Regions from separate parts of the Halomonas citrativorans genome, predicted to be linked through region 1. Evidence: predicted binding sites of a transcription regulator. Region 1 holds the regulator's gene; the other holds the start of a gene.
What was found. The regulator PhoB, encoded in region 1, activates phosphate uptake and scavenging genes when phosphate is short. The targets are predictions, from matches to a motif close to TGTCATANNNNTGTCANA.
Positions count from the first base shown of each region.

Region 1 (14,913 bases):
GAAGGGGGGCTAGGAGGTAGCAGCCAGCCGAGTGGCGGGGAAAGTACAGCGAAATAGCGAACCTTCGCCAGGATGCGATTCAACCTGAAGCTGGGCATCATGGCGCAGCAGGATATGCTTAACGATGGCAAGACCAAGCCCAGTACCGCCTGTCGCGGTACTCCGGCCTTTATCAACCCGATAAAAGCGCTCCGTTAGCCTGGGGAGGTGGACAGGATCGATGCCCTCTCCATCATCTTCTACTTCTATGCATGCGCTTCCATCTTCCATGGGCGCCCAGCGCAGTATAATTTGGCTACCCTCTGGGGTATATCGCACCGCATTGAAAGCCAGGTTAGAAATGGCACTACGTATTTCCTGCTCGCTCCCTATGAGCTGGGCGTCACTTTCAATAGCAACACGGACAACATGCTTACGGTGCGACAGCGCCAATGCATCCTGGCAGACGCTATTAAGCAATTGCTCAACCGACAGCGCCTGATGGTCTTGCCCGCCTTGATCAATTTCCAAGCGTGACAAAAGCAGCAGATCGTTAACCAGATTTTGCATGCGCTGCGTCTGGTCCTGCATTTGCTCGATCCCTCGGCCCAAGCGAGGCGGAAGCTGCTCAGCCAAGTCACCATAGGTTTCGAGGTAGCCAGAAAGAACGGTTAGCGGCGTACGCAGCTCATGGGAGACGTTGGCCACGAAGTCTCTGCGCATCTGCTCAAGGCGGTGCAAACGAGTGATATCCCGCGCCATCACCAGGCGCTCATCGTCGCCATACAAGGTAATTTGGTATTGCAGAATGCTGCGCTCATCAATGGGTGAGGTCAGCGTAAGCGGTTCGCTGTAATCGCGGGCGTTGAAGTAGCTGATAAAGCGTGGGTCACGCAACAAATTGGTAATGTGCTGGCCACGATCGTGCGCGGTTTGTAGGCCCAGCATATCCGTCGCTGCACTGTTCCACCACTCCAAATCACCGTGGCGGTCGAGCATTACCACGCTGTCGCGCATGGCCTCTGAGGATTCCTGGATACGCGCAAGCGTAGACCGCAATCGACCTTGTGTAATGCGCTGGCTTTTTTGGTAGCGGTAAAGACGGTCAAGCAAATCCCCCCACATGCCACCCGCAGCCGGGGGCTCGTTATGAGGATTAAGGGTTAACCATTGAAAGAGGACGCGCAGTTGGCGTAAATGGTAAAAAAGACAAACGGCCAACCCGGCTGCCAAGCCAAGGCCCGCTGAGCCTAGCAGCCACCCCAGGCAAACACCTATGGTCGCTAACCAGGCAATACGCCAAAGCTCACGGCTCCATAGGCGCACAGTTACACCCGGGCTGAGAAACGATAACCGGTACCCCGTACCGTCTGAATCAGGTTTTGATGCACATCGCCTAACGCCTTACGCAAGCGCCGAATATGTACATCCACTGTGCGTTCTTCAACATACACATTGCCGCCCCATACCTGGTCCAGCAGTTGGCTGCGCGTATAGGCTCGCTCCTGGTGGGTCATAAAGAACTGCAGCAGGCGATATTCAGTGGGTCCCATTTCCAGCGCCTTGCCATGCGCACTAACACGATGGCTGACGGGGTCGAGTAGAAGGCCGTTAATTTCAATGGGGTCTTCTACGCCACGCGGGGTGGTGCGTCGCAATACGGCTTTCAAGCGCGCGACCAACTCACGGGGCGAGAAGGGTTTGGTGATATAGTCGTCCGCGCCCGCCTCAAGGCCTTGAATCTTATTGTCTTCCTCACCCTTGGCGGTGAGCATAATAATCGGCATTTCGGCGGTGGCTTCTTCACGCTTAAGGCGTCGCGCCAACTCAATACCACTGGTACCTGGCATCATCCAATCCAGAAGCAGTAAGTCAGGCTGATGGTCAACGACTAACGCGTGGGCATCCTGGGCGTTATCCGCTTCAAGCACACGATAGTCAGCCATTTCCAGCGCCACTGCGATCATTTCGCGAATAGGTGCTTCATCATCGACAATCAAAACGGTCTTGGCGGTCATTCCAGGGCCTCACGGTGCTCAATGAAAGGTAATTCAATGACATCTCAGTGACAATAACACCATGACTTGATGACACTTATATGACAATAGCCAATAACAAGAACGAATGACAGGCGCTAATCACGCTTTGCTAGAGCGGCCCGGCCACTGGCCACCAACTTAGCGCAATTCCGGCAAAAACCAGCAGCCCTGACCAGTAATTATTCAAAAAAGCCTGAAAACACGGGTCGCGTTCACGATGCCGAATCAGGCGCTGTTGATGAATAAAGGTGGCCGCCATCCCGGCAAGGCCCAGCCAGAAAAAACCACCCAGCCCCACACGAACACCCACAAAGGCTAACAGCACCAACGTCGCCAGTTGCAGTAATCCAATCATCAAGCGGTCTGCACTGCCAAACAGCACCGCCGTTGATTTAACACCAATTTTCAGGTCATCGTCACGGTCGACCATGGCGTATTGGGTATCGTAGGCAACCGTCCACAGTACGTTCGCAAAAAACAGCAACCAGGCTTCCACAGGTACATAGCCCAGCACTGCCCCAAACGCCATGGGGATTGCCCACGAAAAAGCCGCCCCCAGCACCACCTGAGGAAGATGGGTGTAACGCTTCATAAAGGGGTAGATAAACGCCAGGATCACGCCACCAATCGACAGCAGCACCGTAAACCAGTTGGTCAGCAGCACTAACACAAACGCAACAGTGACCAGCCCAATAAACAGCAGTTGGGCTTCGGTTTCACTGATTCGCCCCGTCGCCAGTGGACGATGTTTCGTGCGCTTAACGTGGCCATCAACATGGCGGTCTGCGTAATCATTCACAACGCAGCCAGCAGCGCGCATAACATAAACACCTGCCACAAAAATAAGCAGCACGTTGCGGCCAGGCACCCCGTTTGTAGCCACCCAAAGCGCCCATAAGGTAGGCCACATCAATAGCCAAGTACCAATGGGGCGGTCCAGGCGCATTAAGTGTAAAAAATCAGCGACTCGCGCCCATCCGACTGGCCGCAACAAAGAACGATCCATGCCTACCTCACGTAAAGAAGAGATGCCGAGCAAGCCTACCGCGAAGCCAAACGAAGGTCATCTGCCATGGTGGATAAAAAGTACTCTTGTACGAGTAGCGATAACCCACCATGTTGAAACACTGAGCGCCGCCCCCAACAACTTTTCACGCCAGCATCCTGAGGGAAGGCAAAACGTGGCGCACCGCTCGTGGCTTCAAGCGGGCCGCGTACTAAATCTGGCTGGCGAAACAGCCAACTGCCCAGCGAGCGCTCACCCAGTTGCTCCAATCGCTGGCCTTTTAGCTGTGTTAAGGGAGCAACCGAACGTGCGACCACCCAAGGATTATCACCCACGCACAGGGCGACCTCCCTTAACCAGGCATAGCGACGAAGCTCAATCCCCAACGCCTGCGCTTCATCACGCAGAGGCACGCCGACGCCCTGGCGCAGCAGGCGAACACGGAATGGTTGCCCTGCGCCTGCCGCTTGCAAGCGAGCCGTTAGCGAATCCGTAGACGCAACCCACTTCCACCAGGCAGCGCTCATGGCGGGGCGTAACGCAGCCACGGGCTGCCAAACAGGAAAGGCATGCGTTTGCCGAAAAGAGGACGTCACCACCAGATACTCCTGGGCAAAAAACAGAGAAGCTAGTGTAACATGGTGGTCTTAAAAGCTTTTACGACACCGATTATTTGGGGATGGCATGCCTGCATCACATCCGGTTAGCAACCCGACTGGCCACGCTGAGTTAATCATCATTGGTACCGGCATGGCAGGCATTGGGCTTGCCCGTGCGCTACGTCGCCAAGGCGATAAGCGCTCGATTATTTTGGTGAGCGCAGACAGCGGCGAGGACTACAGCAAGCCGCTGTTATCTACCGGCTTTGCAAAACGCCTCTCGCCCCACCAGCTGGCCAGGCATTCAGCCGCAGTACTGGCCGATGAGCTGGATGCCCATGTGCTTACCCATACGTCAGTAGAGCACATGACACCAGACACGCACACCGTACAGCTTAGTGACGGGCAAACACTTGCCTACGATACGCTGGTGCTGGCGACCGGAGCTGAGCCCCGGATGCCTTTTGCCATTCCAGAAAGCGTTGCTCGCTACTGCTTTACCATTAACGATCTCGACGACTATCGCCTGTTCCATCACGCGCTGAACGATCGCCCCGCGCGCATTGCCGTTATCGGCGCAGGATTAGTCGGCTGTGAATTTGCCAACGACCTGCAGGCAGGTGGCCATCAAGTCACTCTGATTGCTCCAGAGGCCACGCCGTTACCCAGGCTATTACCAGAACCGCTGGGGGTTGCGCTGAGTGATGCCTTTCAGGAAGCCGGTATAAAGCTTGCGCTTCACCGCACGATTAAAGAGTTAGCCCCGAATAATAACAGCACGGTTCGGCTAACGCTTAGTAACGATGACACCGTCAACGCCGATATTATTTTACTGGCAACCGGCCTTACGCCAAGGACCGCGCTGGCAAAGGCCGCCGGGCTTGCCGTTTCACCACAAGGTATTCAGGTAGACCGATATCTGCGCACTTCGCACCCGCATATTTATGCCTTGGGCGATGTTGCTTGCATAGAAGGCCTCAATGCCATGTACGTCCAGCCATTACAAGCCAGTGCCAAAACACTCTCGGCAACGCTTGCAGGCTCACCAACGCAGGTCAGCTTTGGCGCTTGGCCCATCATTGTGAAAACGCCGCTATTGCCCGTAGTGGCCTATCCGCCTTCGGCGATACCCGAACACTGGCGAATTGAGGGCGAAGGGGGTGATATGACGGCGCTTGCCGAAGATAAAGACGGGAATTTAGTCGGTTTTGCGTTGACAGGCGGCTGCGTGAGACGGAAAGTGGAGCTTTCCCGAGCAGCTCCCACACTGCTGGGCTGATTTTTATCGCGTTCACGTCTAGGCTGGATAAGCTAGCTTGGCCTAGTGAGTGCTTTTAACAACACCACGATGCTTTACGCTTACTTTTAATGAGGGAATTTCCTATGCGCAAACCTGAACTCGCCGCTGCCATCGCTGAGGGTGCCGACCTATCCAAAGACAAAGCAGGCCAAGTCCTGAATGTTATTCTGGATGAAATCACCAACAGTGTTGCGAAAGGCGAAGATGTGGCATTGATTGGTTTTGGTACCTTTACCGTACGTGAGCGTGCAGCACGTGCCGGCAAAAACCCGCAAACGGGCGCCCCCTTACAAATTCCGGCCAGCAAAAATGTTGCCTTTAAGCCGGGTAAAGCGCTTAAGGATGCCGTTTCCTAATGAAACTCAAGCTGACGCTGTGGCTATTGAGCCTAATGCTCAAACGTGCCCTGCGCCGCAAGCCACGCTTTCGTGAACAGCTTGAAAGGATGCGTCACCTGGACTGGGGCATTGCAACGGAAGACTTGAGCATTGCTCGCTACTACCGGATGACCCCCAAAGGGGTCTCTTCTGGTAAAGGCCTGCCAGTCGATTTGGATCTTGAATTGCGCTTTCGCGATCAGGAAGCCGCATTACGTATCCTTAGAAAGCCAACGCAGCAAGCTTTCCTCGATGGAATGCTCAACGGCGAGGTACGCCTTGTCGGTGACTCCACCGATATGAACAAGCTGCAAAAACTGCTGAAGTATTTATAACGCTTCTTCCAGCGGTTCTACCCGCCACCCGTAGGTGGCGGGTTCCTACGCGTTTCACCTGCCTTTCTCCCACCATAATGTTGGCACAGCGCCAGGGGCAAACGTGATCGTAACGGCCGGACGTACCGACAAGCGTGACTGGCTGCACCGTTTGGGGCTCAAGACCGTACTGAATCACCGCCTTCCTGATTACGCCAGGCAACTCAATAACACGGCGCCTTCTGGTATTACGCGCAATTTTGAAAATATCGGGGGCAGCGCTCATTGGATTGCTCAATGGCGATAATATAGGCAAGCGTGTGGTCGAATGGTAGGAGCTTATCTGCTCTAAAACGCATAACGTGATAACCCCAAAACCATAGCAACGAACCAGCCCCATGGCTTATACTAAAGTCTAACAACGACTGACAATAAGAGCGTCTATGCCTATTTCACTGCCGCTTCGGCGTCTTTGGACACTTGATAAGTTTGCCTATAGCCTGCGCGTTTTTATCGCATTCAGCGCAGCCCTGCTATTTAGCCTTTATCTTGGCGACATCGCCTTGGTAATACCGCTGTTTCTGGGCATTATCGCCTGCGCGCTCTCCGAAACCGATGACAGCTGGCAAGGCCGCTTACAGGCGCTGCTGGTAACCCTGGTATGTTTTACCTCAGCCTCATTTATCGTGCAGTGGCTGTTTCCTTGGCCATGGCTGTTTGCGCTGGGGCTGGGAATATCCACGTTCACCCTCATCATGTTGGGCGCTATCGGCCAGCGATACGCCACGATTGCCTCAGGCACGCTGATTTTATCGATCTACTCAATGATCAATATTGAGCAGCACGGCGGTGTGGATGCCGATGTGGCCTCACGCCAGTTGCTGCTGTTGGCGGGTGCGGCTTGGTACGGGGTTATTTCCGTTGTCTGGTGTGTTCTTTTTTCTCGTCAACCCGTCAAGCAGAGCATGGCGCGCGTGTACAAGACGCTGGGCGAGTTTCTGATTCTTAAATCAGCGCTGTTTGAACCCGTACGCGGGGTCGATGTAGAAGCCCGTCGCGTGGCGCTGGCACGCCAGAACGGCAAAGTGGTGGATGCCCTCAACCAGGCAAAAGAGATGATTTTTCGTCGTCTGGAAGGCCAGCGTGGAAGTCAAAAGCTTAACCGTTACCTACAGATATACTTTATTGCTCAGGATATTCATGAACGGGCAAGCTCGACCCATTACCCTTACAGCGCCCTCACCGAAGCGTTTTTTCACCATGACGTACTGTTTCGCTGCCAGCGACTTTTGGATCAGCAGGGCCGCGCCTGCCGTCAGCTAGCCAAATCGTTACTGCTGAAGCGCGCTTTTGACCATAAGCAGAGTGAACAAGCCTTGGCCGACCTTAGGGCCTCTATCGATAATTTGAGCGAACGCGGCAAACCCGAATGGCGCAAACTGATGCACCCGCTTAATGCGCTGGCGGACAACCTCGCAACGCTCGAAGCACAGATCGCCAGTGCTCATAACCCGGATACCACCAACGACCGCGAAGATAGCGCGCTCTATGATCGCTCACCCTCCAGCCTGCTGGAAGCGTGGAAGCGAGTACAGCTCAACTTTACCCTTGGCTCGCCCACCTTTCGCCACGCGGTACGCCTCACCACCGCGCTCATGGCGGGCTACGGCCTGCTTCAGTGGCTGGACCCCGAACAAGGCTTCTGGATTTTGCTGACTACCCTGTTTGTATGTCGGCCTAACTTCGCCACGACGCGACGCTTTCTTTCCCAACGCATTTTGGGCACGGTACTTGGCCTTACGGCAGGCTGGGTGTCGATCAGCCTGTTTCCCCAGCCAAGCGTGCAGAGCGTGATTGCGGTGGCCGCTGGCGTCACCTTTTTTGCCAACCGGGAAAAACGCTATGTCGTGGCGACAGCGGCCATCACGTTGCTGGTGCTGTGCAGCTTTAACCAGGTAGGCGACGGTTTCGACCTTATCTGGCCGCGCTTGTTTGACACCTTAATTGGCTCGCTGATTGCAGGACTCGCGGTGTTTTTTATTCTGCCCGATTGGCAGGGCCGCCGGCTGTATCGGGAAGCAGCGAAGACGCTTACCAACCACCGCCGCTATCTGGATGAAATTATTCAACAATACGAAGAGGGCAAGCAGGACGACCTTGCGTACCGCTTGGCACGGCGCAATGCCCACAATGCCGATGCCGCGCTTTCTACCCTGCTCACCAATATGCTTCACGAGCCAGGCCACTACCGCAAACAGGATGCCGATAATGGCCTACGCTTTTTGGTGCTCTCCAATACGCTGCTTAGCCACCTCTCGGCCCTGGGCGCCCACCGGCACCGCTTGCTGGAAGGCGAGGATGATGCCGCCTTGATGCCATCCGCTAAACGGATCAGCGAACTTCTGGGCCAGCTTGCCGAGCAGTTGGACAAGCGTCAGCTGGTTGCCCCGCTCAATGAGCCCGTCAGCGAGCTACTCACACAGCTGGATGAGTCCGGCAAGACAAGCTCTGACGAACAAGCCGTGGTGATGTATCGCCCTATTCAAAGCCAACTACGCCTCATCACCGAACAGCTAGCGCCTTTGGGTGAGGCGGCGAATCGCTTGACCCGCACATCAGCCTTCATCGAGGAAGCTACCCGCCCTAACGCTAGCGTTTAAACGCACCGTTACTGACCGCTATACCTGCCCGTAGCGGCCTGCGGCCTCGCCCAACCACCGCCGTACCAGCACGGCGGTTATTTGCGGCTCGCTTTGCAGCTCGCACGCTAACGCGGTGACGCGCTCTAACAGGTCAGCATCGCGTTCCAGGTCGGCTATTTTCATCTGTGCCAGGCCCGTTTGTCGGGTGCCTAACACCTCGCCCGGGCCGCGGATTTCCAGATCTTTTTCAGCGATACGGAAACCATCAGTGGTCTCACGCATGACGCTTAGGCGCTGGTGAGAACTTTTGGAGAGCGGCGGGTGATAAAGCAGTACACAAAAGCTTTCCGTGCTCCCTCGGCCCACGCGACCACGCAATTGGTGAAGCTGAGAAAGCCCCAGGCGTTCCGGGTTTTCAATAATCATCAAGCTGGCATTCGGTACATCTACCCCCACTTCAATCACCGTGGTGGCGACCAACAGATCCAGTTCACCCTCTTTAAAAGCAGCCATCACGTCGGCCTTCTCGCTGGCCTTCATTCGCCCGTGGATCAAGCCAATGGCAAGCTCCGGTAACGCGTCGGTTAATTCCTGGCAGGTGACTTCCGCCGCCTGGCACTGCAGCACTTCGGACTCATCAATCAGCGTGCACACCCAATAGGCCTGGCGACCATCGCTGCAGGCACGGCGAATCCGCTCAACAACCTCCGGGCGGCGCTCGTCAGACACCACTACCGTTTTAACCGGCGTACGCCCCGGCGGTAGCTCGTCAATCACCGAGACATCCAGGTCCGCATAGGCGCTCATGGCCAGCGTGCGGGGAATAGGTGTCGCGGTCATGATCAGTTGGTGCGGCGTTAACCCACCCGCTTCGCCTTTTTCACGCAGAGCCAAGCGTTGGTGGACCCCAAAGCGGTGCTGCTCGTCGATGATGGCCAGCCCCAGGCACTGAAAATGAACGTCGTCCTGGAACAGCGCGTGGGTGCCGACCACCATACGTGCGCGACCATCGGCGATGGCTGCCTTGGCATCCAGGCGGGTTTTGCCCTTTAACTTGCCCGCAAGCCAGGCGACTTCAATACCCAGTGGCTCAAACCACGCCTTAAACGCCCGGTAGTGCTGCTCAGCAAGGATTTCGGTAGGTGCCATTATCGCCGCTTGGCAATTGCCTGCCAGGGCCGCTAGCGCTGCCATGGCGGCCACCACGGTTTTCCCCGACCCCACATCGCCTTGCACCAGGCGCAGCATGGGGGCAGGGCGGCTTAAATCCAGCGCAATCTCCTCAAGCACTCGCCTTTGGGCCCCCGTTAAGGCAAACGGCAACTGGGCTAAAAAGCGTGCCTGAAGGCTGCGCCCGGAAGACAGTTGAGGAGCGCCGTCGGCCTGAATACGCAGGCGCACTTCACGCAGACTTAGTTGATGCGCTAAAAGCTCTTCCACCGCCAGACGGCGCGTGGCGGCATGCTGGCCGCTGGAAAGCTTATCAATATCAACATCAGGCGGGGGTTGATGCAGCAAATGTAGGCAGGCGTGCAGCCCCGGCAGGTGAAAACGCTGACGCAGCACGTCAGGAATGACATCCGGCAGCGCTTCGGGCGCGCTATCCAGTACGCCAAGCGCCTGCTGCGTCAATGCGCGCAAGCGGGCTTGATTCAAGCCTTCGGTGGTGGGGTAGATGGGGGTGAAATACTCATCGACCGGCGTTTCGCCCGCTGCATTCAAGCGATATTCGGGATGGTAAATTTCAAGCCCGGTGGCCCCAGCCCGCGCTTCACCAAACGCACGTACCGAAACGCCCGGGCGCAACTGCTGCTGTTGGGCAGGCGAAAAGTGAAAAAAACGCAGGCTTAGAATACCGCTACCATCGCGCAGGCGTACCAATAGGCTTCTCCGCCGCCCTTTTACGACATCAGAGGCGGTCACTTCACCCTCTACCACCGCTTCCTGCCCGGCGCGTAGCAGGCCGATTGGCGTTAAGCGGGTGCGATCCTGATAGCGTAGCGGCAAGTGAAAAAGCAGATCGCTTACGTGTTCAATGCCCAACCGCGAAAGCTTGAGCGCCAACGCTTCACCGACGCCTTTAAGCGCAGTGACGGGGCCATTAAGATCGCTCATGAGCGCGCTTTACCCTTTTGGGCGGGCTGTTGGCACTGGCTGATGGCATCCACCAAGGCGTCGATCGCTTTAGGGCGCGGAAAGCTGGCTCGCCAGGCGATCGCTACCGTCCGTGAAGGGGCGGGATCCACAAAGGGCCGACTCTCAAGCATCGCGTTTTCATACTGATCGGTGCCCAACGCTGACTGCGGCAATACGGTAATGCCTAGCCGTGACGCCACCATATGCCGAATGGTTTCCAGCGAGCCTCCCTCGGCAATCAAGGTGTTATTCGGGTTGTTAAGCTTCTGGCTAATCGCCGGGCACGCCTCAAGAATCTGGTCTCTAAAGCAGTGGCCTTCACCCAACAGCAGCAAGCGCTCTTCCAGCAGCTCCTCTTTACGAATAGCCTCGCGCTCTACCCAGCGGTGATTTGCCGGTATCAAGACTTCAAACTGCTCTTCGTAAATAGGCTTGGTCACAATATCGGTGTCCGTGAACGGTAGTGCCACAATAATGACATCCAGCTCACCATTTTTTAACTTGGCACGTAACGTTCCGGTCATACCTTCTTCAATATACAGCGGCATTTGCGGCGCAATATCGGCAAGCGCAGGAATCAGGTGCGGAAACAAGTAGGGACCAATCGTGTAAATAGCCCCAATGCGTAGTGGATTGGATAGCTGATCCTTACCCGCGCTGGCCATTTCATAAATCAGCCGGCTTTGCTCCAGCACGCGCTGGGCCTGAGCAATGATCTTCTCGCCAAGGGGGGTTACTTGAATCGTGGATTTGGAGCGCTCAAACAGCGGTATATCAAGCTCCTCCTCCAGTTTTTTCACCGCCACAGAAAGCGTGGGCTGCGACACATGACAGCGTTCAGCCGCGCGACCAAAGTGGCGCTCTTGGGCAAGGGTTACGATGTAGCGAAGTTCTGTTAAAGTCATAACGGCGCCAGTGGGCATCCTCTCGTAGCAGCTCATGACGGATATCATGGCAGTCAGCGGGACGAAAAGGGACAGGAAATGCTGATGACGATGTCACATCTCGCAGCGAGTTTGTATCCAATAGGGAATATTTATCAAAAGGAGTGGACAAGGTGAAGCTAACGATACTGATTATCGGTTGTGGTGATCTCGGCATTACCTTAGGACGCCAGTTGATTGATGAGGGGCACCACGTCATTGGCGCACGTCGTAAAACAGCGGCTTTAGAAGACACCGGCATTGAACCTCTGGCGCTTGACCTTAATGATCTTGATGAGGCCAATGCATCTGCACTCCCCCAAGCGGACTACGTCATTTATAGCGTAAGCGCTGACCGCTTTGAAGAGAGCGCTTACCAAAGCGCCTATCCGGACGGTCTAAAGCGCGTACTGAGCGTGATGGAACAGCACAAAAAACCACCGCGTCGGGTCTTTTTTGTCTCCTCTACCAGCGTATATGGTCAGCAGGAAGGCGAGGAGGTGACCGAGGATAGCCCAACCGGCCCTACCAGCTTCTCTGGCATGCTGATGTATGAAGCGGAGCAACGGCTGCTTAACCATTCGCTACCCGGCACTGTGGTGCGTTTTTCAGGCATTTACGGGCCTGGCCGTGACCGCTTGATTCACCAGGTAGCAGAAGGCCGCATCGCTGCGGTTACGCCGGTTATCTACTCCAACCGCATTCACCGGGATGATTGTACCGGTATTCTGGCGCATTTAATTCGCAGCCAGGAAAGCGGTCAACCGCTGGCGGAACTTTACCTGGGTAGCGACTGCGAGCCGGTCACCATGCATAACGTGATGGCCTGGATAGGCAAGCAACTGAAGGTGGAATCAACCGATACCATGCAGTCGCCGCTGCGCCGCCGGGCCAGTAAGCGCTGTAATAACCAACGTATCCTTGGAACCGGCTATCAGTTTCGCTACCCAAGCTACCGTGAAGGCTACGCTCAGATACTCAAAGAGGGCGGCTTTTTAGAGACTCAGAAAGCCTGATTGAAAACTTCCGGGTAAAAAAGCGTTACTTCAGATAGCGAAGCAGTCGATAGCAGACGAGATAATCAATACGCAAACACCGACTGGGCGCTAAACGCTCAGCCGGTGTTTTTTATAGCGAAAACGTCATTAACGGTTTAGTCGCCGATGACCATTACGGCTTCGGCTTCTACCTGGCTGCCTTTAGGCAGCGCTTTAACACCCACCGCGGCGCGGGCAGGAAACGGTGTAGAGAAAAACTCTTCCATTACTTTGTTAACGATGGCGAAGTTATCCAGGTCGACCAGGTACAAATTCAGTTTCACCACATCGCCAAGCGAGCCTGCGGCTTCTTCGCAAACGGCTTTCAGGTTGGTAAATACCTGGCGCGCCTGTGCTTCGAAGTCCTCGGACACCAGCTCCATGGTCGCTGGGTCTAGCGGAATCTGACCAGAGAGATAGACCGTATTACCCGCTTTGATCGCCTGCGAGTAAGGGCCAATCGCGGCGGGGGCTTTGTCAGTATTAATAACGGCTTTATTGCTCATGCGGTGTTTCGCTCCTCAGTTATTCAGTACTCGTCGTTCTTCAGTACCAGTCATTATTAAGCGTTAATTATCCAACCAGCGTGTTTGTATAAAGTTTAAAAGGGGGTCTGTTTTTTTCAAAAATAGGTAATGACTGCAATAGCGGTACGTGGCCGGTGCCGGATGGCAATTCGGCCAGGCCGCTTTAATAGGTTTAGTTGGTCATACGGGTAATTTTTCCGACGTTCGGCAAATTACGAATGCGTTTGATAATACGTGCAAGGTGAACGCGGCCTTTGACCGACAGCGTGAGATTCACCGTAGAGAGGCGCGCATCACGCTCTTCAATGCCAATTCGCTCGATATTGGCATCAGCATCGGTCACCAGCCCTGCAAGCTCCGCGACGAGGCCTCGACGGCTTTCAATTTCAATCCGCAATGCGACCGGGAAGTCTTCATCAATCGCGTCAGACCACTCAAGCGTAAACAGCTTATCAGGATCGTTTTTATGCTCTATCAGGTTTCTGCACTCGGCGCGATGCACCACCAGTCCTTTACCCATAGAAAGATGGCCCAACACCGGGTCGCCAGGAAGCGGATGGCAACAGCGAGCAAAGTTAATCACCATGCCTTCGCTACCGCTTATCAGCACGGCTTTGCCACCATCAAAGGTACCTGAACGGGAATCGGGATGATCACCATGAGCGACGTCCATCAAGCGCCTGGCGACCACATGCGCCATACGGTTGCCCAGACCCAGCGACTCCAGAAGGCTATCCTGTGAGGCTATTTCCAGCTCTTTTAACGCTTGCTGAAGCACGCTGTCGTCAAGCTCTTCCAGGCTGGTTTCAAACGGCGCCAGCGCCTTGTTAAGGAGCCGCCGACCAAGCGTAATCGCTTCGGTTTGCTGCTGATGCTTCAGCGCGTGGCGAATAGCCGAGCGCGCCTTGGCCGTCGAGACAAAGCTAAGCCAGGCAAGGTTGGGGCGTGCGCCGGGCGCGGTGATAATTTCCAGCGTCTGGCCACTTTCCAGGCGTGTTGAAAGCGGCGCCAAATGGCGATCAATTCGGCAAGCAATACAGTTATTGCCGATATCGGTATGCACGCTATACGCAAAGTCGATCACCGTGGCGCCTTGGGGCAGCTCCATGATGTCGCCTTTTGGGGTAAACACGTAAATATCGTCGGGGAACAGATCATTTTTGACGTGTTCGATAAACTCCAATGAGTTCCCGGCGTGGCGCTGCATCTCCAATAGGCCTTTCACCCATGCCCGGGCGCGCGCATGGCTGCCTTCAGCAATCGGATGCGTGGTCTGCCCCGCTTTATAGAGCCAGTGAGCCGCAATACCGTTATTGGCCATGGCCTCCATTTCGCGGGTGCGGATCTGCACTTCAATCGGCATGCCGCGCGGCCCAAACAGCGTAGTGTGGAGACTTTGATAGCCGTTGGCCTTGGGGATGGCGATATAGTCTTTAAAGCGCCCAGGCACCGGCTTATACAGATTATGCACCACGCCCAGAATACGATAGCAGTTGGCGACATCCTCGGTAATGATCCGAAACCCGAATACGTCCATGATTTCAGCAAACGGTTTACGCTGGTCGCGCATCTTTTTATAGATCGAGAGCAGGTGCTTTTGCCGCCCCATGACCGTGCCCTGCAACACCTCTTCATCCAGGCTTTGCTGCAGTGACGACTGGATTTCACGCATGGCGCTACGCCGATTCCCCCGGGCGCTGGCGACCGCTCGCTTGATACGCTCTGAACGCATGGGGTGAATGGCTTGAAACGAAAGATCTTCAAGCTCAATACGGATCGTATTGATGCCTAGCCGCCCGGCAATACGGGCATAAATTTCCAGCGTTTCTCGGGCAATACGGCGTTTTTTATCCGGCCTGAGCGCACCAAGCGTACGCATGTTATGCAGGCGGTCAGCTAGCTTGACGATAATGACGCGAATATCCCGCGACATCGCCAATACCATCTTCTGGAAGTTTTCCGCCTGAGCAACGGCTTTATCTTCAAAGGTGATCTGGGTCAGCTTGGAAACGCCATCGACAAGCTCCGCCACCG
Region 1 is NZ_JABUYX010000028.1:378-15,290, forward strand. Features, by position in the region: gene phoR (phosphate regulon sensor histidine kinase PhoR) at 10-1,305, opposite strand; gene phoB (phosphate regulon transcriptional regulator PhoB) at 1,308-1,997, opposite strand; gene ubiA (4-hydroxybenzoate octaprenyltransferase) at 2,128-3,024, opposite strand; gene INT20_RS16065 (chorismate--pyruvate lyase family protein) at 3,060-3,623, opposite strand; gene INT20_RS16070 (NAD(P)/FAD-dependent oxidoreductase) at 3,709-4,902, shown strand; gene INT20_RS16075 (HU family DNA-binding protein) at 5,007-5,279, shown strand; gene INT20_RS16080 (hypothetical protein) at 5,279-5,635, shown strand; gene INT20_RS16085 (hypothetical protein) at 5,739-5,921, shown strand; gene yccS (YccS family putative transporter) at 6,058-8,274, shown strand; gene recG (ATP-dependent DNA helicase RecG) at 8,293-10,371, opposite strand; gene INT20_RS16100 (hydrogen peroxide-inducible genes activator) at 10,368-11,297, opposite strand; gene INT20_RS16105 (SDR family oxidoreductase) at 11,450-12,331, shown strand; gene INT20_RS16110 (RidA family protein) at 12,469-12,858, opposite strand; gene INT20_RS16115 (RelA/SpoT family protein) at 13,052-14,913, opposite strand, start outside.

Region 2 (14,913 bases), on a different contig from region 1:
AGGCATCCAGATTGATCATCGTCTCGACGGTTGCGGTCGGCTCGTTCCACACCGTGGTGTAGTAGTAGTCGGCCACTTGATGCAGACCAAACGCCATATCGTTGTAAGGGCCTACCCAGTCGGCGGCATCCAGAACACCCGTTTGCATCGAGGTGAAAATCTCAGAGCCTGGCATATTCACGGTGCTGACACCGATGCCGTTCATGGCTTCACCGGCAAGTCCTGGCAAACGCAGTTTAAGGCCTTGCATGTCGTCCAGCGAGTTGATCTCTTTCTTGAACCAGCCCGCCATTTGAGGGCCGGTGTTGCCCACTGCGAACGGCTTAAGATTATGCTTGGCGTAAACCTCGTCCCACAGCTCCTGACCACCGCCGTGATACAGCCACGCATTCATCTCAGTCGTTGACATACCAAAGGGCACGGCGGTAAAGAACTGGGCAGCCGGGAGCTTGCCACGCCAGTAATAGGGCGTGGAGTGGCCCATCTCTGCCGTTCCAGCCGATACCGCATCAAACACTTCCAATGCAGGTACCAGCTCGCCTGCGCCGTGTACGCGGATTTTCATACGGCCGTTGGAAAGCTGCTCAACGCGGAGGGCGAAGTCGTTGGCGCCCGTGCCTAGCGCCGGGAAGTTCTTCGGCCAAGAGGTCACCATGTCCCAGGTATACGTTTCATCTGCATGCGCGGTCGCTACAAAGGGGGCGGCAGCGACACCGGCAGCACCTAAGCCAGCGGTTTTTAAGAATTGGCGGCGTTGCATGGCGGCTATAACTCCGAATAAATACGATTATTATTGCGTTACGCGTGAGCGTACGTGTCCGCTCGCCAGTATGCGCTAACCCGGTTTTATTGGGCAACCTGTTAAGACACTTCCCCTTAACATAGGCGTTACAGCGGGATTAGCTTGGCAAACCCCAGCACTAGCCACTTAACGCCCTCGCCTTCAAAGCTCACTTGTACTCTGGCGCGTGCGCCTTCGCCTTCGGCATTAAGAATAATGCCTTCACCGAAGACGGCGTGGCCAACACGTTGGCCCACATGCAGGGCAGGTAAATCGCCATCGCTTTCAACACGCTGCTGCGCAAAACTGGTGCGGCCGGCGGTTACCGGGCGTGAGATATGGCCGCGCAGGCGAACCTCTTCTAGCAGGTGCGGCGGTAATTCACGCAAGAAGCGCGAGGGACGCGGAAACACCTCTTTGCCGTGTAAGCGGCGAGTTTCTGCGTGGGTCAGGTAGAGTTTCTGCATAGCACGGGTAACGCCCACGTAGCAGAGCCTGCGCTCCTCTTCCAAACGCCCCGGCTCTTCGAGCGACATTTTATGCGGGAACAGACCCTCCTCCACACCGGCAATAAATACCACCGGAAACTCGAGGCCTTTGGCAGAGTGAAGCGTCATTAACTGTACGCTATCTTCAAACTCTTCAGCTTCATGGTCGCCTGCGTTAAGCGCCGCCTCGGAAAGAAATGCCTCCAGAGCGGCCATGCCTTCGCCCGCCTCGGGCGTTTCAAACGCATCACCCTGGGTAAAGGCTCGGGCAGCAGTGACCAGTTCTTCGAGGTTTTCGACCCGCGCCTGGCCTTTCTCTCCGCGCTCACTCTTATGGTGCTCAATCAGGCCCGTGTGCTCGGTGACGTGATCGATAATTTCGTAAAGGGTTAAGCCTGCCGCGTCGTTATCCAACTGCTCTATCAGGTTGGCAAACGTCTGTACCGCGTTGGCCGCACGGCCCTTTAACGTACCGTCCTGAAGGGCATCATGCAGTGCCTGCCAAAGTGAAATACTCTGTTCGCGCGCGCGCAGGCGCAGAATTTCCACGGTACGCGTGCCAATGCCGCGGGTCGGTACGTTGATCACACGCTCAAGCGAGGCGTCGTCATCGCGATTGAGCAGTAAGCGTAAATAGGCGAGGGCGTTCTTGATTTCCAGACGCTCGTAGAAGCGGTGGCCTCCGTAAATACGGTAAGGCATGCCTTGACGAATCAGCGTCTCTTCCAGCAGTCGCGACTGAGCATTGGAGCGGTAGAGAATCGCAATATCACGGCGGTTAACGCCTTCATCGACCTTCTCTTTGATAGTGTCGACGATATAACGTGCCTCCTCCAGGTCGTTAAACCCGGCGTAGACAGAAATAGGCTCGCCCTCGATACCATCGGTCCACAGGTTCTTGCCCAGCCGGTCACTGTTGTGACTGATCAGCGCATTGGCAGCATCCAGAATGGCACTGGTTGAACGGTAGTTCTGCTCAAGGCGCACCGTCTGCGTTTGTGGGAATTCCTCCTCAAACCGGCGAATATTCTCGACCTTGGCGCCGCGCCAGCCATAAATGGATTGGTCATCATCGCCCACTGCGGTCATGGGGGTTTGCATGCCGCTCAGCAGCTTTAGCCAGGCATACTGCAAGGTGTTGGTGTCCTGAAACTCATCCACCAATATGTGCCCAAAGCGCTCACGATAATGATTCAAAAGCGCCGGGTTATCCCGCAGAAGCTCAAGACTTCTAAGCAGTAGTTCTCCGAAATCCACCAGCCCGCCGCGTTCACAGGTTAATTGATAGCGCTCGTAAAGCTCTACCATTTGCGCCATGTAGGCATCGCCATCAACGTTCACCTGATGCGGGCGTAAGCCCTCTTCCTTGCAGCTTGAGATGAATCCCTGAACCTGACGCGGCGGAAAGCGCTCATCGTCAATGGCGTAATCCTTGAGCAGCCGCTTCACCAGCCGGAGCTGGTCATCGGAGTCAATGATCTGGAAGTTTTGCGGTAGCCGAGCGTCTTGCCAATGGGTTCGAAGCAAGCGGTGAGCAATAGAGTGGAACGTGCCTACCCAAACATGGCGCAAGGAGATTCCCTGCAGGGCTTCAAGACGCGTGCGCATCTCGCGGGCAGCCTTGTTGGTAAAGGTGACTGCCAGTAGCGCATAGGGCGACAGGCCCTCTGCCTGCATCAGCCAGGCAATTCGGTGAACAAGTACCCGAGTTTTACCGGAGCCTGCACCGGCCAGCACGAGAAGATTACCCTGAGGAGCGCTGACTGCCTCACGCTGGGCTGTGTTGAGCTGATCGAGTATCGCCGTGACGTCGTCCATAAAAGCCGCTGCCGGATCGAAAAGGGGCGGGTAGTTTAGCACAGCAGGTGAACTGTCTGTGCATACAGGCGTTAGCGTACGACGATTTAGTTGTCTTCAGGGTAGCGCAGGGTATTCAGGCTTTTCTTCACCGATTTAAGCTGCTCAGCCAGCTTGGGGCCGCGGGTTTTGGCAACGCCCACGGCGAGCACATCAATCAACACCAGGTGGGCGATGCGAGAGCTGAGCGGCGTGTAGATCTCGGTATCTTCGTGAACATCAATATACAGTGGCAGGCTGACCTCTTCTGCCAAGGGGGAACCGCTGGGGCACAGGCCAATCACTGTAGCGCCCGCTTCACGGGCCAGGCGCACGCTGGCGACCAATGCTTTGGTCCGGCCCGTTTGAGAAATAGCCACCACCACATCACCCTCTTTAAGGGTCACCGCCGACATGTTCTGCATGTGCGGGTCCGCATAGGCCGATGTAGATATCTGTAAACGGAAAAATTTGTGCTGTGCATCAAACGCGACAGCGCCTGAGGCGCCAAAGCCGTAAAACTCCACCCGATTGGCCATCGCCAGCGCATTAACCGCTTGGCCCAGCGCGTCGTTATCGAGCCGGTCACGTACCGAAAGCAGAGTGCCGACCGTGGAGTCAAAAATACTGTGTGAGAACTCAGCAACGGAGTCACTGTCGTTCATTGAGAACTGCGCGAATTGGCTGCCAGACGCCAGCATTTGCGCTAACTGCAGTTTAAAATCCTGAAAGCCATTGCAGCCCAGGGCGCGACAGAAGCGCACCACGGTAGGCTCGCTAACGTTGGCTTCGGTGGCGAGGTCAACGATCCGCATGTGGATAACCTCGTCAGGATTACGCAGTACAAAGCGTGCCACTTTTTGTTCGGAGCGGCGAAAGTGCTCCATGCGGCGTCTCATCTCATCGAACAGGGCGCGACTCACGTTCAGCTCCTCGATTATCCAGTGCGCGCGTTTTGCACTGCGCGCTTTGCTGTATTTGTCAGCATTTGCCACAGTATGCCTGAGTGATGGCATAAAAGGGCAGTGAAACGATGTTTAGGCATGCGTTTAAAAGGCGTTAACGCATTTCGCCAAGTTTCGTCATCATACTGTCAAGTAAGGTATAGTAAGAAGTGAAGTGTCGCACTGCATCATTCAACAGTCGCCACAGATGCAGGTGGACGAAGACATATTCACCTGGAGGCACGTCGATCATGAAAAACGTCGAACGAATTACCTCGGTCAAAAGCGAGTTGCTGGATATTTTTATGGGCATGGAAGTGGATGAGCATGCTCAGCGCCAGCGTAGCGCCGCACAACGCAATTTACGGGCTCGCCGAGGAATTGAACTGCATCGGGAGTTTCAGAAGCTATACCGGGATATCGCCCCCCTGCCAGACGATGACGAACGGCAAGAGAGCGAGTTGCACTAACGGCATGTAGCTCGGTGTTTAAGCAGTACCCACATGGTGCTGCCCTGCCAAGCGGCAGGGCGTAGGCATCGCTAGATCAAGCCGGTCAGGAATACGATAATCACACCGATTGGCGCCACGTACTTGGCGAGTAGATTCCACAAGGTGAAATCGTAGATATCTAACCGTAGCTCCTTGCGCGCTTCTTCTTTGTCCAAACAGAGCGAGAAGAAGATAATCGCGCCTAGGCCCGTCAGCGGCAGCAAAATCTTGCTGGTGAAGGTGTCGAGGAAGTCAAAAATGTTGAGGCCGAATAACAGTACCTCGGACCACACATTAAATGACAGCAGCGCCGCCACACCGAGTACCCACACCGCAATACCGCTCGCCAGTGTCGATCCTACCCGGCTCAAGGGCGTGCGCTCTTCGATTGTTTCAACGACCGGTTCCAGCAGCGAGATAGCCGACGTAATTGCGGCAAACGTCAGCAGCAGGAAGAACATCAAACCGAGAATAGTGCCGCCCGCCATGTTGCCAAAGGCCAGAGGCAGCGTTACGAAGATGAGTCCCGGGCCTTCACTTGCGCTCAGCCCGTTGGCGAACACAATGGGGAAGATCGCAAGGCCTGCCAGCAGGGCAATGACCGTATCCAGGATAATAACGGTGCGCGCTGTGCTAATCAGGTTAACGTCTTCGCCCAGGTAAGAGCCATACGCCATCATGATGCCCATACCCAGTGATAGGGTGAAGAAGGCTTGGCCCATCGCCGCTAGTACGACACCACCGTCCAGTGCATCCCAGTCAGGGCTGAACATGAACGCAAGTGCTTCACCGAAGGAGCCGCTTGTTACGCCATAGCCGACCAGAATCAAAAGAAGCACGACCAGCGCAGGCATCAGAAGTCGTGAAGCGGCTTCAAGCCCCTTGGTCACACCACGCGCCACGATACCAATAACCAGCACCATGAACGCAGTGTGCCAAATCAGAAGCGTTGTAGGGCTACCCAGCAGGTCGCCAAAAATAGCCCCGACGGCATCAGCATCCTGGCCATTAAACGTCCCGATCACCGACCCCAGCGTGTAATTGAGTGACCAGCCGCCGATAACACTATAAAAAGATAGAATTAAAAAGGCCGCCAGAACGCCACTAATACCGATAGTTGCCCAAGCCCTGGAGCGTCCGTGACGCGTGGCAAGGTCGGACATGGTGTTAATCGGGTTTTTCTGGCCCCGGCGACCAATCATCCATTCCGCTACCAGAATGGGCAGGCCAACCAGCGTTACGCATGCAAGATAGACCAGAACAAAAGCAGCGCCGCCGCTTTCACCGGTCATATATGAGAAGCGCCAGATATTCCCTAAGCCTACCGCTGAACCGGCAGCGGCAAGCACAAAGCCCATACGCGATGACCATTGTGCATGTGCAAGTTTTGCCATACATCACCTACTGTTAGTTGAATTGTAATAAGCCGCTATGCGCCCCATTTACGCATGTTCGAAAAGCACAGACGGCTCTGCACTTTTCAAAGAGTATGCGCAATTTATCCGATCAAGAGGCCCCGTGCCAGTTAGGTTAAATTAATATTAGCTTAAAACAACAGGTTTTGTGCCTCACCTGGAAAGTCGCTAAGCGGGGGTAGGTCAGCAAGCTCGCCAAGCGCATTGTATAGCTGACGTGCCATCTCGGGAGACTCGTGATTATCAGCAGTATGCACAAATAAGAAAGGGGTTTTCCCCTGACTTATCCACAGGTTGAGGCGGGCTTTCCAAGGGGCGAAGTAGTGCGTATTAATCGTTTTGTCAATATGGCCAATAAAGCGAATGACCGGAAAATTACCTGTGGAAAGCACGTGTAACGGGAGTTTCGGCTTTTCCTGCTGAGCATGGGCAAGCCCCGCGTGGCCGTCAGCCGGGGTTGAAAAAACAGGGCGTACATCCAGCATGACACGGTTGGCACAATAAGTTATCAACAATTGGTTAAGGGCTTTTTCAGCTGCGCCTTTGTGGAAAAAAACAGGATGACGAACTTCAACCGCGCATGGTAAGTGAGCGGGCCAGGCAGCCAGTAAGGCCTCTAGCTTTGGTAGCTCATCCGCTCCAAAATCACGCGGTAGTTGAACCATGGTAGGGCCAAGACGATCATGCAAGGGTTCAAGTGCGGCTAAAAAGTCCCAGACATCATCCAAATGGGTAAGCCGCTGGTCATGGGTGATACTGGCAGGTAATTTAAAACAGAAGCGAAAATGAGCAGGTGCCTGGCGTGCCCAGGCGGCAACGGTCTCGGCCTTGGGCGCGCCGCTATAAAAGGTCGTATTGCCTTCCACGCTTGAAAATACGCTAGCATAGTCGCTGAGCAGATCTGTCTTGGCGTGGCGGGCATACAGGCTGCCCTGCCAATCCTGGTTGGCCCACATGGGGAGGCCTAGGTAGAGGGGGAGGGTCATACGCCAACGAGCCTGCTGCATTTATAAAGCGTACTAATGTAGCATGAAGAGATGTTTTAACGCCGCCGTATAACGGGCCGATAGCCCTCAATAACAGACAAGGAAAACCAATGCCGACTACGCCACGTGTCCTGGTGCTCCATGGCCCTAATCTTAATTTGCTGGGTGCTCGGCAACCGGAAATCTACGGTGCTGCAACGCTTGATGACGTCAACAGTCTGTTAATTGAAAAGGCGACGACTGCGGAGTGGAAAATTGACTGCCTGCAGAGCAATCATGAAGGCGTGCTGATTGATGCCATTCATGCGGCAAGACTGGACGGGACCCTGGCGATCATTATCAATCCAGCCGCCTACACGCATACCTCTGTCGCTATTCTGGATGCACTCAATGCTTTCGATGGGCGAGTCATTGAAGTGCATATTTCCAACGTGCATAAGCGCGAGAGTTTCCGCCATCACTCGTATATTTCGCTGCGCGCCGACGGCGTTATTGCGGGGCTAGGCATACAGGGATACTTGGCGGCAATGGATGCTGTCGTGAATGGCGTTTGTTAAGCGAGTTTGTTGGCTGGTGCTATCGCAGCCAGTCTTGGGTGGGCGTTTTAACCGGGAATGTGTGCATGCTTTGGAAGGTCGTGATCAGTGTAAAAACAGATAGCGAGCCTGTCATACCGCTGGGTATGACAGGGAACGTTATTGATCCTACCAAAATGATCTGCAGACTCACGTCCTCGCTTGTTGGCCAGCTTTTACCTAACACTCAATGGCATTAACTGCCAAACCGCCCTTGGACGTTTCCTTGTACTTGTCCAACATGTCTTTGCCGGTATCACGCATGGTGCGGATAACTTTATCTAAAGAGATAAAGTGAGTGCCGTCGCCGCGCAGGGCCATTTGTGCGGCGTTAATCGCCTTGACGGTGGCGATGGCGTTGCGCTCGATGCAAGGCACCTGAACCAGGCCGCCTACCGGGTCACAGGTTAGGCCAAGATTATGCTCAAGCCCGATTTCGGCGGCATTTTCGACCTGCTCAGGCGTAGCGCCCATCACCTCGGCCAGACCAGCAGCTGCCATCGCGCAGGCCGAGCCCACTTCGCCCTGGCAGCCCACTTCGGCGCCGGATATTGAGGCGTTCTTTTTGCACAGAATACCGATGGCACCGGCGGCGAGCAGGAAATCCACAACGTTGCGGTCACTGGAGCCCGCCTGGAACTTCATGTAGTAGTGCAGCACGGCGGGAATAATACCCGCTGCCCCGTTGGTTGGGGCCGTCACCATGCGCCCTCCCGCAGCGTTCTCTTCGTTCACCGCCAGTGCAAAGATGTTGACCCACTCCATGGCGGAAAAGGTTGTGGCGATCAGGCAGTCGTTCTGCTCGGCCGCCTGCAGGCGCTGATGCAGCTGCCTTGCCCGGCGTTTGACGTTAAGCCCACCGGGTAGAATGCCTTCGTGGGTTAGGCCGTTATCGATGCACTCGCACATGACCTGCCAGATGCGCCACAGCTCGTCTCTTACTTCCTGCTCGCCGCGCCAGGTTTTCTCGTTCTCCATCATCAGGCGGCTGATGCTCATGCCTTCACGCTTACAGATGGCGAGTAGTTCTTCGGCGGAGTTAAAGTCGAAGGGGATCTTGGCGGTGTCCATGTCTTCAAGCTTGGCATCCACCTGGTTTTGGTCAACCACAAAACCGCCGCCTACCGAGTAGTACGTGTTGGCGGTCAGTAGGCTGCCATCTTCGGCAAAGGCGCAAAGTTTCATGGCGTTCGGGTGATGGGGCAGGCTCTCTTCATGAAAGATAATGTCCTGGTCCCATTCAAACGTGACATCTTTCTGGCGCCCCAGCGATAGGCTACGCGTCTCTTTCAACGCCGCAATCGTGGTGTTGATAATCGAAGGATCGATGGTGTCCGGGCGTTCGCCCAACAAGCCCATGATAATGGCATGGTCGGTTCCATGGCCGATACCCGTGGCGGAAAGCGAGCCATACAGATGCACTTCCAGGCGGCTCACCTGGTCGAGCAACTGGCTATCGCGCAGAACGGCCGAAAACTTGAAGGCCGCCATCATGGGGCCGACCGTGTGTGAGCTGGAGGGGCCGACGCCAATTTTGAAAAGGTCGAAGACACTAATAGGCATGGAAGACCTCTGAATGGGAAATAAAAAGTCGACTCACCCAACGTTGGACAGGGGAATCGCGAATTAATGCCGCGTAACCTGGTCCTGGCGTCGATTAATGAGCAGACTTGATGATTGTTCTGTGGATGAAAGGAGTAGCGTCAAGCAAGCGCGGCTAGTTGCCAAATACCACCGTGCGCCCATTGTGCAGAAAGACTCGCCGCTCAAGGTGATAGCCAATAGCGCGGGCGAGCGTCAGACACTCTATATCGCGCCCTTTGGCGACCAGGTCCTCAGGGTAGTGTGCATGATCAACTGGCTCCACTCCTTGAGCAATAATCGGCCCCTCGTCGAGGTCGTTATTAATGTAGTGCGCCGTAGCGCCTACCAGCTTAACGCCTTTTTCGTAGGCCTGGTGGTAGGGCTTGGCACCTTTGAAGCCCGGTAGTAGTGAGTGGTGAATGTTGATGGCTCGCCCGCTCAAAAGCTCGCACATGCTCGGTGACAATACCTGCATGTAGCGCGCCAGAATTACTAGCTCCGCCCCCGTATTCTCAATAATATCGAGTACCTGGGCCTCCTGTTCTGCCTTGGTCTCGGGCGTGATAGGCAGATGATAGTAAGGCAGATCATGCCAGCTCGCTAAGGGCTCAAGATCCGGGTGATTGGAGATAATCGCCTTGATATCCAGTGGCAACTGCCCGGTACGGTAGCGGTAGAGCAGGTCGTTTAAGCAGTGATCTGCCTTGGATACCAGAATGACTGCACCCGTGCGCTTGGCCGGAGGGGTCAGTTCAAACGTCATGTCGAAATCGGTGGCGCGCGGCAGAAAATTTTCCTGAAACGCCTGCTCATCAAACGCTTCTCGCTCGGGACGAAACTCCGCTCGAATAAAAAAGCGTTCACCCAACCGGTCATCAAATGAGCTCAGTTCGGTGATATAGCAGTGCTGCTCTTTTAAAAAGCGGGTCACCACATCGACCGTGCCCAGAATGCTGGGGCATTGGGCGGCAAGTATCCAGGTATCCGTCATTCGGCTCATGGCGCTTCTCTTTCATCAGCTTGATCAGCAGTCAGGGCAGGCCGGTGGTGCCGGCCTGCCGGCTTATTATTGTGTGTCGATACCATATTCCGCCGAGGCGTCGAGCAGCCAACGGTAGCAGTAGTCGGCAAAGCTGCGGCGCACCACCAATTCCCAGTGTGTCTCGGAAGGGCGGCGCAAAACCACGGTGGCCTTGGCAAACACGGTGGTTACCCCCTTGCCCACGGTAAATGTGCTGGGATGTACGTCATAGGAGATCGACTTCATCAGCACCTCGCGGGCATTGTCGCCGCTAAGCGTTAGCACTGTCTGGCCGCCGCTTGCATTGACGATGCTCACGTGGGCATCGCCCAAGGCCTGGCGCAGCGCACTTTCTAGCGCGCACTCTTCGCCGCCCGGCACAATCACTAGCCATTCGTCGGGCGAGAGCCACTGGATTGTGCGCTCGCCGCTATCGTCGTGTTCCAGGGCATTGGGCTTGGCCGGTAGGCTCATGCCAAGCGTGGCGCGAACCGCTTCATCGAGCACGATGGCCCCGCCGCGCAGCACCAGGTGGCCCAGCAGTGCTTTTTCACGCAGGACAACGCCTGCCTGACCATTAGTGCGGGGCACCGGGTGCTGCTGGTAGCTCCACGCCAGAGGAGATTCGACCTGCGGATTGCCGTCGGGCACGGTGTTGAACTCGCAAACGTTAGGTACACTCGCGTTAGACATGCTGGCGCTCTCCTTTCGGGTCGATGAAGACAGGGCTTACGATTTCAGCTTCATGCACTGTGCCATCGGTCATGGGAATATAGACGGTCTGCCCCATTCGCTCGTGACCACCCATTACCACGGCAAGGGCGAAGCCGTGTTTGAGCGAGGCGCTGTAGTAACTCGACGTTACGTGCCCCTTCATGTCCATAGGGATCGACTGCTTGCCGTCAAAGACGACCTGGGCGCCTTCCTCCAGTACCACGCTTGGGTCTTTGGGTTTCAGGCCGACAAACTGCTTGCGGTCCGTACGGCGGGTGTCGGGGCGTGACAGGGCGCGCTTGCCGATCCACGGGAAGGGCTTGTCGTAGCCGATCGCCCAGCGCATTCCAAGGTCTTCCGGCGTCACCGAACCGTCGGTATCCTGGCCGACAATGATCAGGCCTTTTTCCGCACGCAGGACGTGCATGGTTTCGGTACCGTAAGGCGTCAGGTTGTACTTTTTACCGTGCTCGAAAAGCTTCTTCCAGACGTGCATGGCGTAGTTGGCTTGCACGTTGATCTCGAACGCCAGCTCGCCGGTGAACGAAATGCGGAAGATGCGCGCGGGCACCTCGGCGACCGTGGCATCGCGCCAATCCATGAACTTGAAGTTCTCTTTATCAAGATTCATGTCGGTCAGCTCGGACAAAAGCTTGCGGGCGTCCGGGCCGGTCACGGTCATGGTTGCCCAGTGGTCGGTCACCGAGTTGAAGTAGACCTGAAGCTCCGGCCACTCGGTCTGGTGCCACAGCTCCAGCCACTCGAGTACGCCTGCCGCGCCGCCGGTGGTGGTGGTCATCAGGAAGTGGTTATCACCCAGGCAACTGGTGGTACCATCATCCATCAGCATGCCGTCGTCTTTACACATCAGGCCGTAACGCACGCGGCCAGGGGCGAGCTGGGCCCACTTGTTGGTATAGACGCGACCCAGGAACTCGCGGGCATCCGGGCCTTGAATATCAATCTTGCCAAGCGTCGAGGCATCCAGAATGCCCACGCCTTCGCGCACCGCCAAGCACTCGCGGTTGACTGCATCGTGCATGGTTTCTTTCTTGCCATTCACGGTGCGAGGGAAGTACCACGGGCGTTTCCACTGGCCGACATCCTCGAACTCGGCTCCGTTTTCCACGTGCCACTGGTGCAGCGCGGTGTAGCGCTCAGGGTCAAACAGCTCGCCGCAGTGACGGCCAACGATGGCGCCAAAGGTCACCGGCGTATAGTTGGGCCGGAACACGGTGGTGCCTACTTCGGGAATCGAGCGTTTCAGGCAGCGTGCAGCAATCGCCATGCCGTTGATGTTGCCAAGCTTCCCTTGGTCGGTACCAAAGCCCAGCGCGGTGTAGCGCTTGACGTGCTCAATGGATTCAAAGCCTTCGCGGGTGGCAAGCTCAATACCCGCCGCGGTGACATCGTTTTGCAGGTCAACAAACTGCTTGGGCGCGCGTAGGGCGCTCTTTTCATGCGGCACTTGATAAAGCGCGCAGGAAGGCGCATCACGCCGCGCTCGCGTGGCGGGCAGGGCAGCTTCCTCGGCGCTGTTAAAGCCGCACTCCAGCGCTGCCTGACACCCAATGCGAGCGCCATCGGCAAGCGTTTCGCCGAGGGCATAATAGCCCGCCACGCCGCCAGCCGACTGCATGCCCTTGACCGTGCCGGGCACAAAACCTAATAACTCTTCGTCCCATGCCGGGCGTGTGCCGGTGTGTGAGGAGAGGTGGATCACCGGGCTATAGCCGCCGGAGGTGGCGATGGTATCGCACTCAAGCTCTTCGGCTTTGCCGGTCACCACGAAACGCTCAAGATCAACGGCCGAGACGCGTGCGCCGGTAACACGCTGATTACCGCGTGCTTCGATGACGGCACTGCCAGTGATCACGCGAATACCGCTGTCGCGTGCCTGGCGAACCAGGTCGCCATCAGGGTTGGCGCGGGCATCGACAATGGCGACGACCTTACGTCCGGCTTCTTTCCAGTCGAGAGCTGCGCGGTAAGCGTGGTCGTTGCTGGTGGAAAGCACCAGGCTGTTGCCGGGCACCACCGCGTAGCGGCGAATATAGTTGGAAACGGCGCCTGCGAGCATGGTGCCCGGCAAGTCGTTGTTGGCGTACACCAAGGGGCGTTCGTGGGCGCCGCTGGCCAGCACCACTTGGCGGGCGCGCACGCGGTGAAGACGCGCACGTGATTCACCGGGGAAGCCCGCTTCACGGGCGGTATCGGCCATATGCTCGGTACGCCGCTCGTGCAGCGTGACAAAGTTGTGGTCGTGATAGCCGTTGGCGGTGGTGCGTGGCAGCAGCGTCACGTTATCCATCGCGCCAAGCTCTTTTACTGTTTGCTCAACCCAGCGCGTCGCTGAAACGCCATCCAGGGTTTCGCGGCTATCCAGTAGCGAGCCGCCCATCTCTTCCTGTTCATCACACAGGATCACACGCGCACCGGAACGCGCACCGGAACGCGCGGCAGAAAGCGCCGCGGCAAGCCCCGCTGGGCCCGCGCCGATCACCATCACATCGCAGTGGTGATGCATGTGATCATAAATGTCCGGATCGGACTCGGTCGGTGCACGACCTAGCCCCGCGCCCATGCGGATATACTTCTCATAGGTCATCCACATTGAGGCAGGGGCCATAAAGGTCTTGTAGTAGAACCCTGGCGGCATAAAACCACCGCCCAGCTTGCCTACCCAGCTCATTACGTCACGCTGAACGTTGGGCCAACCATTGGTACTGCGCGCCACCAGGCCGTTGTACAGGCCCTGCTGGGTAGCGCGGACGTTGGGCACTTGGGTGTCATCCTTGGCGCCCAACTGAACGACGGCATTGGGCTCTTCGGCACCGGCGGCGACAATGCCGCGAGCGCGTGAATACTTGAAGCTACGGTTGACGATATTCACGCCGTTGGCGAGCAGTGCCGAAGCGAGCGTGTCGCCTTTCAGACCCTGGTAACGCTGGCCGTTAAAGGTGAATTCAAGCACTTGGGAACGATCGACACGCCCGCCGGCATCAATACGATTTTTCTGGGTCATGGCGAGGCCTCCTCATTCAGTGCTTTGTTTTCAGGCCGTGCGCCCACGGTCTGCCAGCCGCCATCGGCCACTTGAACACCTTGTTCGTGACGAACATCGGGCGTTGCCGCCGTAATGCTTGGCTGCTCACCCATGGGGTAGGTTTCGAGAATTTCGTAGGTCACCGTATTGCGGGTGATATTGAAGAACTTGCGACAGCCCACCGAGTGCACCCACATTTCGTGGTGAATACCGCGCGGGTTGTTGCGGAAGAACAGGTAGTCACCCCACTCCTCGTCGCTGGTATTGTCCGGGTCGGAAGGGCGCATCAAGTGGGCCTGGCCGCGAGGGTGGAACTCCTCTTCCTCGCGGTGCTCCTTGCAGTAGGGGCAGAAGATATAAAACATGATGGGCTCTCCTCAGTGCGCCACGCCAGCGGCGCCGTGTTCATCAATCAGCGCACCGGTATTGAAACGGTCGATGGAAAAAGGCGCAGCGATGGGGTGCATTTCACCCTTGGCCAGGCTTGCGGCGAAAACATGCCCGGATCCGGGGGTCGCCTTGAAACCACCGGTGCCCCAGCCACAGTTGAAATACAGACCTTTAACCTTCGTTTTGGACAGGATCGGGCAAGCATCCGGGCAGGTATCGACGATGCCGCCCCACTGGCGGTTCATACGCACCCGAGAGAACATCGGGAACATCTCGACGATGGCCTGAAGGGTGTGCTCAATGGTCGAGTAGCTGCCGCGCTGGCCGTAACCGACGTAGCCGTTGATGCCCGCCCCGATGACCAGGTCGCCCTTGTCGGACTGGCTGATGTAGCCGTGAACGTGGTTGGACATGGTGACGGTATTGAGGACCGGCTTGAGCGGCTCGGACACTAATGCTTGTAGCGGATGGGATTCCAACGGCAGCTTGATGCCCGCCATGTTAGCCAATACGCCGGAGTTGCCCGCCGCCACGCAGCCCACGGTATTGGCTTCGATATCACCGCGGTTGGTGTGGACGCCCAGCACCTTGCCATCGCGAATCTTGAAGCCGGTGACCTCGGTATTTTGCAGAAGATCCACG
Region 2 is NZ_JABUYX010000013.1:55,569-70,481, reverse strand. Features, by position in the region: gene INT20_RS12355 (TRAP transporter substrate-binding protein) at 1-760, opposite strand, end outside; gene uvrD (DNA helicase II) at 889-3,087, opposite strand; gene hexR (transcriptional regulator HexR) at 3,174-4,028, opposite strand; gene INT20_RS12340 (PA3496 family putative envelope integrity protein) at 4,301-4,519, shown strand; gene INT20_RS12335 (sodium-dependent transporter) at 4,591-5,934, opposite strand; gene INT20_RS12330 (DUF72 domain-containing protein) at 6,087-6,941, opposite strand; gene aroQ (type II 3-dehydroquinate dehydratase) at 7,052-7,498, shown strand; gene INT20_RS12320 (L-serine ammonia-lyase) at 7,697-9,079, opposite strand; gene purU (formyltetrahydrofolate deformylase) at 9,234-10,100, opposite strand; gene INT20_RS12310 (sarcosine oxidase subunit gamma) at 10,167-10,814, opposite strand; gene INT20_RS12305 (sarcosine oxidase subunit alpha family protein) at 10,807-13,860, opposite strand; gene INT20_RS12300 (sarcosine oxidase subunit delta) at 13,857-14,246, opposite strand; gene INT20_RS12295 (sarcosine oxidase subunit beta family protein) at 14,259-14,913, opposite strand, start outside.
Region 2: INT20_RS12340 (PA3496 family putative envelope integrity protein) is a predicted target of PhoB. The motif match lies at 4,186-4,203, and genes of this name have one in related genera.